Regions from separate parts of the Aerococcus sp. UMB1112A genome, predicted to be linked through region 2. Evidence: predicted binding sites of a transcription regulator. Region 2 holds the regulator's gene; the other holds the start of a gene.
What was found. Region 2 encodes NrdR, which represses ribonucleotide reductase genes. Its sites were predicted from a motif close to ACACNATATATNGTGT; they were not measured.
Positions count from the first base shown of each region.

Region 1: the regulator NrdR is predicted to act here: its motif matches at 2,121-2,136, upstream of nrdD (anaerobic ribonucleoside-triphosphate reductase).

Region 1 is NZ_JASPDS010000006.1:119,411-123,607, reverse strand. Features, by position in the region: gene nrdD (anaerobic ribonucleoside-triphosphate reductase) at 1-2,079, opposite strand, end outside; gene QP860_RS05220 (nuclease-related domain-containing protein) at 2,785-3,708, shown strand; gene gorA (glutathione-disulfide reductase) at 4,127-4,197, opposite strand, start outside.
Region 2 is NZ_JASPDS010000014.1:5,054-9,250, reverse strand. Features, by position in the region: gene polA (DNA polymerase I) at 1-239, shown strand, start outside; gene mutM (bifunctional DNA-formamidopyrimidine glycosylase/DNA-(apurinic or apyrimidinic site) lyase) at 448-1,281, shown strand; gene coaE (dephospho-CoA kinase) at 1,283-1,900, shown strand; gene nrdR (transcriptional regulator NrdR) at 1,963-2,469, shown strand; gene QP860_RS07905 (DnaD domain protein) at 2,484-3,935, shown strand; gene dnaI (primosomal protein DnaI) at 3,937-4,197, shown strand, end outside.

The DNA of each region.
Region 1 (4,197 bases), on a different contig from region 2:
CCGCTTCACCACGTCACAGCTGTCAGGGTCGTTGTTGCCGCACTGTGGGCATTCGAAGCCACGCCCGGTCGGCTTAAAGTCCCCGCTGAAGTCGCAGGCATAGCAGTGGTCGATCGGCGTATTGGTTCCCAAGTAGCCCACCCGGTCATAGGCGAAGTCCCAAACAGCTTCTAGGGCCTTAGGATTTTGCCGCATGTTGGGGTATTCGCAGTAGTGAATGAAGCCGCCACTGCAATATTTAGGATAGTCTTTTTCGAATTCGAGCTTCTCAAATGGTGTCGGGTTCTTACGGACATCGTAGTGGAAGCTGTTGGTGTAATAGTCCTTGTCCGTAATGTCCGTAACCTGGCCAAATTTTTCTTGGTCCAGCCGGCAGAAGCGGTCCGTCAGACTCTCACTTGGGGTGGAATAGATACTGAAGTGATAGCCGTAGTCATCCCCCCATTGGTCCGCTACTTCCTTCATGTGCTTGACGATATCCAGGGTGAAGGCCTTGGCTTCCGCATTGTGCTCCCAGTCTGGCCCGTAGAAGTAAGTGGCTGCTTCATAAAGGCCGATATAGCCCATAGATACCGTAGCTCGACGGTTCTTGAAGAGCTCATCGACATCATCTTCTTCATTGAGCCGCTTGCCGAAAGCCCCGTATTGGTAGAGGATTGGTGCATTCTCAGGCTTGGCTTCCTTGGTCCGCTCCACTCGGTAGAGAAGAGCCTTTCTCAAGACTTCTAAGCGTTCATCAAAGATTTGCCAGAACTGGTCCTTGCTGTGGTCAGATTCTAGGGCAATTCGCGGAATGTTCAGGGTCACAACGCCCAGGTTCATCCGGCCGCTGTTGACCTCGCGTCCCTGTTCATCCTTCCAACCTTGGAGGAAGGACCGGCAACCCATCGGCGCCTTGAAGGACCCTGTTAATTCGACAATCTTGTCGTACATGAGGACATCCGGGTACATCCGTTTGGTAGCACATTCGATGGCCTTTTGCTTGATGTCATAGTTGGGATCGCCCTGGTCCAGGTTAGTTCCGCGACGGATGGTGAAAACGAGTTTAGGGAAAATAGCGGTCCGTTTTTCCCGGCCCAGCCCTTGGATACGAACATTCAGGATGGCCAGCTGAATCTCGCGGGCAAACCAGTCCGTCCCCAAACCGAAGCCAAGGGTGGTAAAAGGCGTCTGGCCATTGGAAGAATACAAGGTGTTGATCTCATACTCCAGACTCTGCATGGCATCGTAGATATCCTTCTTGGTCCGGGCGTAGGCAAATTCGCGCTGACGGTTCTCACCCTCGATCCACTCTTTAGCCGTCTTCAGATGCTTATCAAAGTTCAACTTAGCATAAGGGGCCAGGACCTCATCGATCCGGTCTGCTGAACAGCCGCCGTACTGGGAAGACGCCACATTGGCAATAATTTGGGCGATCTGGGCGCAGGCCGTGTTGATCGACTTGGGTGACTCGACCTCGGCATTCCCGATGTGGAAGCCATTGGACAACATCTCTTGGAAGTCGATCAAGCAGCAGTTAGTCATGGGTGAATAAGGCGAGTAATCCAGGTCATGGAAGTGGATATCCCCCTTCAAGTGGGCATTGGCCACTTCCTTAGGCATCATAGAAAGCCCAATCGCCTTAGCCGAAACCCCCGCCGTCAAGTCGCGGGTCGTATTGAAGACCCGGGAGTCCTTGTTGGCATTCTCATTGAGGACTAACTTGTCCCCTGCCGCAAATTCTTGCAGCTTGGTCGACACATCATACTGCTTGTCATTGAACTGCATCTTATTGTGGCGGAAGACCTGGTAGCGCTGGCTGGCTTCTGTATAGCCGAAGTCTTCTAAAGTCGAGACCACCGCTTGGGCAATCCCCGCAGACTGGAGGGACTCCGCATCCCCCTGGAAAATCTCTGCCAAGGTCGCTTGGAAAAGCTTATCCAGCACTTCCTCATCCTTCACATCCAGGGCTTTGGCGAGCGAATGCTTAACCGCAGAAGGCTGGAAATGAGCCTTGTGCCCATCCCGTTTTTCAACCATCAAATCCTCCAAATTAATATTTTGGATCTTTATTTCTGGCGTTGTTTGCTCATTAAACATCCCAATCCCTCTTTCTAACTTGTGTATCCTTTATCGATTAGACACAAGATATAGGGGGTTCGACTGACTTAACTCCCCTATATCTTGAGCTCACTAACTATCATAACCGACTACATATAGATTTTCAACATTAATCTCGTACAATATCTTGTGTTTTACAGATTGTTCTCCTAACAAAGACCGCCAAAGCCCCACAGTCTGGGAAGAGCGGAAAACAATTCTTTGAAAAAACTCGCTTCGCTTGGTCAGAAAATACAGAAATGGCTTTTTGAGGGTAGAGAGAGTTCAGATGGATCTTATTTTGCTCGATTGGAGGTTGCGGTTTGTATTCGAGAACACTGAGTGCAAATTATAGTTAACTTAGATTCAACCCACAGTCGAGGGCCACAATTGTGGGTTGGTTGAATATAAGCCACACTCGAAGGTCACAATTGTGGATTGCTTGGATTCAACACACACTCGGGAATCATGATTGTGGCTTGATCGGGCCCAACACACACTTGAGAATCACAATTGTGGATTGATTAAATGCAAGCCACACTCGAAGGCCACAATTGCGGATTGCTTGGATCCAACACACACGGCCCACTCTTTTGTGGCCTAGTCTCCAAAGTTTTTTGACTCAAATATATTATTTATAAAAAATAAAAATCAGTTAGTGAATATCACTATTAACCGCCTATATATCTAATAGGAGGGATGAAAATGACTAGAAAAGAATCATTAACACTACAATATTTTCGTACTTTGAAAAAATATCAACATCTAACATCAGAAGAACAGAAAATACTAGATTATTTCGAACGTGGGTTTGAGGGGGAACTAGCTTTCGATCAAATGTTAGACCAACTAGAAATCCAGCCTCTCGCGCATTATCGCAATTGGCAGTACCAAGAAGAGTATATAGAGATTGATTCACTCCTCGTCTTTCCTTCAACCCTTTGCCTAATAGAAGTTAAAAATTATCGCGCTCAAGTTAGGTGTCGAGACCGCCGTTGGACCTTCAACAACTATCCGGGAGAGCGGGATATCTGCCAACAATTACTTAAATCACAACTTTTTTTGGAAAATTTATTAGCAGAACATCATCTCCCATTGAAGCTAGAAGCTAAAATATATTTTGCCAATCCCTATAACTATCCCGATTTGGATGATTCGGTAGCTAATAATGTTCTACTTCCCCACCAGGCCCAATCATTTTTTAAACGTCTAAGCCAAGAAAAGCTCCAGCCGGAAATCAAATCTCTTTGCTATTTGCTTGATAACATACAAAATTCTCCTGCTTTAAATCAATTAGAAAGTCTACAAAAATTTTATCCAGGTTTTCATTGCAAAGTTTGTCATAAAAAGCTCAATGTTTTTCGCTATTACCTGTCCTGCTCTTGCGGTCAAACGATTTCTAAGGATGAAGCGATCTTAGAACTCATTCATGACTATGCTCTTCTTTTCCCTAATCAGACACTTAATGGAACTGCTATTCAAGATTTTGCTTGTGGAAAAGTAAGTTATTACAAAATTCAGAAAATTCTTCAAGAGCATTTTATCTATCTAAAAGGAAAAAATCCAAGACAGTTTAAAAATCCCTATGCGGACAATACATCGAAGCCTAGTCGCCTTGCTATATACTAAATTTAGTTTAGCTCGATATAGTAGGATAGATCTAATGACTTCATTTATGAATAATGCAAACTTCAACCCACATTCGGATCTTCTGATTGTGGGTTAAATCGCTCTAACCCACAATCAAGGCTCTGCTTTGTGGATTGAATATAAGCTACCCACAATTAAGTATCGTATTTGTGGATTAAACATTCTCTACCCACACTCGAGGGCTTCAATTGTGGCTTAGATAGGCCTAATCCACAAACAGATACTCCATTTGTGGATTATCCCATCAAATCCTAACAAAAATCCCGAGCATAAGACTCGGAATTCTTCACTCCAAGCTTCCAGACGAAAGTTAACACCCCAATTCAGCTAGCTACACCACCCCACCAAAAAATCCCCCGAGCTCAGAGCTCGGGGGACCAATCGACAGATATTCTAATTAGCGCAGGGTAACAAATTCTTCAGCGCTGGTTGGGTGGATGGCAACGACGCTGTCCAGGTCGGCTTTAG
Region 2 (4,197 bases):
GGACAGCCGCTGATATTATCAAGCTAGCCATGTTGAAAATGGAGGCTGCCCTAGAAGAGGAAGGACTCCAAGCCAAACTGCTCATCCAAGTCCACGATGAGCTGATCTTCGAGGCGCCCGAAGAAGAAATCGCCCGCCTGGAAGAATTAGTGCCACAAGTGATGGAATCCGCCGTTGAATTGGACGTGCCTCTAATTGTGGATAGTAACTATGGCGATACTTGGTACGATGCCAAATAAGGTGTTTGTCGCTTAATAGCTAATCGTAGGCTCATATAGAGGCTGCAGGTGAGCATCCGTTCCGTTTTTGCTCATCACTAGCAGACCTATCGATTATTGCGCCAACCACTGCAAATTTGTATTTAAAAGTATTAAGATATAGATAATGCTTGGCCGCGGACAGCTTTGCGGCCAGGCTTTTCACTTTCAGATGAAAGGAGGATGAAAGATGCCAGAATTACCTGAAGTGGACCGGGTCCGCCAGGGGTTGGAAGACTTAGTGCTAGGATCTAGGGTGACCGGACTTAGCTTAAGCTGGCCCAAGATAATTGACCGGCCTAGCCCTGAAGAATTTGAAGCCATTATGCCGGGACTGCGCCTCGAGGGCTTAGGACGCCGGGGCAAGTATTTAATCTTTGACTGGGGCGATTGGGCTTGGATCAGCCATTTGCGGATGGAAGGCAAGTGGCTAGTCCTGCCCAGCGACCAGGCCGTAGATAAGCACACCCACCTCGTTCTCCAGCTCGATGATGGCCGCGACCTCCGCTACCATGATGTTCGCAAGTTTGGCCGCATCCGGCTATTTCCCAAAGCAGAGATGGACGATGAATTAGCCCGGCTTAACTTGGGACCGGAACCTTGGAATTTGGATGCCGATACTTTTTACCAGCAGCTTCAGCGGCGGAAGTTGGCCATTAAGCTGGTGCTCCTGGACCAACATGTGGTGGCAGGGATTGGCAATATCTATGCCGACGAAATTCTTTACCGGAGCCGCCTCCATCCTGAGCAGCCGGCTAACACGGTGTCCAGGCTGAAGTCCAACCGCTTAGTCCATTATGCTGAGGAAGTGATTGGGGAGGCCATGGCCAAGGGTGGGACGACGATTCGTTCTTATACTGATGCCCTGGGCCACAGTGGGGGCTTCCAACAGACCCTCAATGCTTACGGACGGGCAGGGCTGCCCTGTCCCCGCTGTCAGACCCCGATGAAGAAGATCAAGGTCGGTCAGAGGGGGACAACTTTTTGTCCACGCTGCCAAGTCTTAAAGAAGGAAAGGAGATAAGATGACATTTCATTTAGGATTAACCGGATCCATTGCAACGGGCAAGAGCTCGGTCAGCAAGCACTTCCAGTCCCTAGGCTATCCCATTGTCGATGCCGATTTGGGGAGCCGGGCTGTGGTTGAACCCGGCCAGCCAGGACTGGAAGCCATCCGGGAACATTTTGGGGAGGACTATATCTTTCCCAACCAGACCATTAACCGAAAAAAATTAGGCCAGCTCATTTTTGCGGATGACCGGGCCCGCCAAGAGCTGAACCAGCTTCTTCAACCCCATATCCGTCAGTGGATCATCCAAGAGGCCCAAGCCTATGATGCTGCAGGGCACGACTTAGTTGTTCTTGACATTCCCTTGCTCTATGAAGAAGGCTACCAGGCAGACTGTGACCAGGTGATGGTGGTCTACTGTTCCGAGTCGGTTCAATTGGAACGCTTGATGGCCCGCGACCAGCTCAGTGAAGGGGAGGCCTTCCAGCGGATATGTTCCCAGATTTCTATCGAACGCAAGGCAGAGTGGGCGGATATTCTAATCGATAACGGTAGGGACCTGTCCTATACCTACCAACAAGTAGATGCTTGGCTAGGAATCAGCGGTTTTAGCCCAAATCCTGTCGCTGAATAGCTGTGCTTATGCTATAATAGGCATGAAAACGTCCTTCTTGTAAAGAAATAGGTGAGAATCTTATGCAATGCCCAAAATGCCATCATGATAATACCAAAGTGGTGGATAGCCGTCCCACCGAGGAAGGGAGTGCTATCCGCCGTCGCCGGGCTTGTTTGGCCTGCGACTACCGCTTTACCACCTTTGAGCGGGTGGAACAGCCACCACTGCTAGTGATTAAGCGCGACGGTAACCGCCAGGAATTCTCGCGGGAGAAATTACTGCGCGGCATGGTCCGGTCTTGTGAGAAACGGCCCGTTGCCTTGGAGGACTTGAAGCGCTTAGTGTCAGAGATTGAGTCTGAATTGCGGGCCCGGCCCCATGATGAAGTCTCCTCCCAGGATATTGGAGAGATGGTCATGGACCGCCTGCCTGCTATTGATGAAGTGGCCTATATCCGTTATGCGAGTGTCTACCGCCGTTTTGAAGACCCGACTGTCTTCTTAGAAGAGATTGAATCCCTCCGCCAACTGCAGCGCAAGCAGGTTGAGGGCCAGCAGAACCTCGACTTGGATGGAGACACAGACTAGAAGGGAGTGTTAATTTGGCCTTTATCCCATGGGAAAGTTTAGAACCACAGAGCGGCCTTATCATCTACCAGAAAGAATGGCTTTCGGAAAATGATATGGCTGTTTTTCTTCACCTCTACCAGCCTATGCTGGGGGCGGAGAGTGCGGCCCTCTACCAGAGCTTGCGTGCCCAGATTGAAGTCGGGGCCTGGCACTCCTCGATTCTCCGGCACTCGGACTTGATGGAGCAATTGGTGATGGGCAAGGAAGAGTATATCCGGGCTAGGCAGCGGCTGGAGGCCCTGGGCTTGGTCCAAGTCTTCCAAAACCAGAATCCCGACAAACAGGTCCAGACCCGCTATGACTTGTTAGCACCCTTGCCGGCGGATAAATTCTTTACCGATTCACTGATGTCGTCCTTGCTCATTTATTATGTGGGTGAAGACCGCTTTCACCGCTTGGTTGATCGCTTTTCCTGGCAGCCCTACCAGGCTTTGGAGCAGGCGGACTGGCGGGACGTGACGGCTTCCTTCCGTGATGTCTACCGCTTGCCCCAGGCCATCTACCCGGTCAGTCAGGAGACCCGGGAACACTTGGTCCGTACCAATGAAGGAGACAAGCATTTTGACCTGGGCCAGGACTCTAAGTTCGATCTCCAGGCCTTTAAGGAGCTCCTCCAGGGTAGCTTTGTGGGGGAGAAGGCGCTGACTAAAGAAGTGATCGATATGACCCAGACCCTCCACGAAATTTTTGGCTACGATGAGGTCAGCCTCCAGCGAATGGCCCTAGAAGCCTGTGATATCAAAGAAAATAAGATTGATCTGGACAAGTACCAGGCTATTGCCCTGGCCCAGGCTGAAGCCGATAACAAGGCCCCGCTCAAGGAACGCAGTCAGGAATTCCAGGAAGTACAAGCCCAGGCCCAGGAAGAAGCTCAGAAGCTCTGGAAAGAACAAGGCTTGAGTGATGAAGATCTGGCATTTACAGCGACCCTGCGCAATTACCCCTCGGTGCCTTTTGCCAAGTCGATCAAGGACCAGCAGGGGGGCTTTTTGACCAAGAATGAGACCCAGGCCATTGGAGACATCCTCCAGATGGGCATACTCAATCCGGCTACTCTTAATGTTATGATTCACTATTACCTAGTGGAAGACGGCAAGGACCGCTTGAGCCGCCCCTTGTTAGAAGCCACGGCAGATGATTGGAGCCAGCACAAGGTGGACTCACCCGAAGCTGCCTTGCTCTACCTACGCGGCCGGCTCGACCATCAAAAACAAGCCAAGATCAAACGTATGCAGCAGAAACGCCAAGCCCGCTACCAAAAGAGAAATTATCAAAAACGCCCAGGCCGCGAAGAAGTCAAGCCCAAGTGGTTTAAAGCTGGCGAAGAGGCGGCCAAGCCAGCTGACCAGACGAACCAGCAAAGGACGGACCAGTCTCAAAACTTGCGCGACCTAATCGCCCAAAGGCACAAGGAGGATCGTTAAGATGCAAAATATCGGACCAGAAATCAAAAAAATCCTAGAGCAAAAGGACTACAAAGAAAGACTTAAGGAAATTCAAGCAGAGGCCCTCAGCGATCCCGACGTCCAAGCCTTTATCAACCAGCACCAGGACCAGGTGGATGAGGCCATGATCCAGCGTAGCTTGTCTAAGATCTATGAATTCGTCCAAGAAAAGAAGCGAATCCAAGCGGGCTATGAGCCCAAGATCCCTAATTTCCACCCCCAATTGCAGATGAATGTGAAC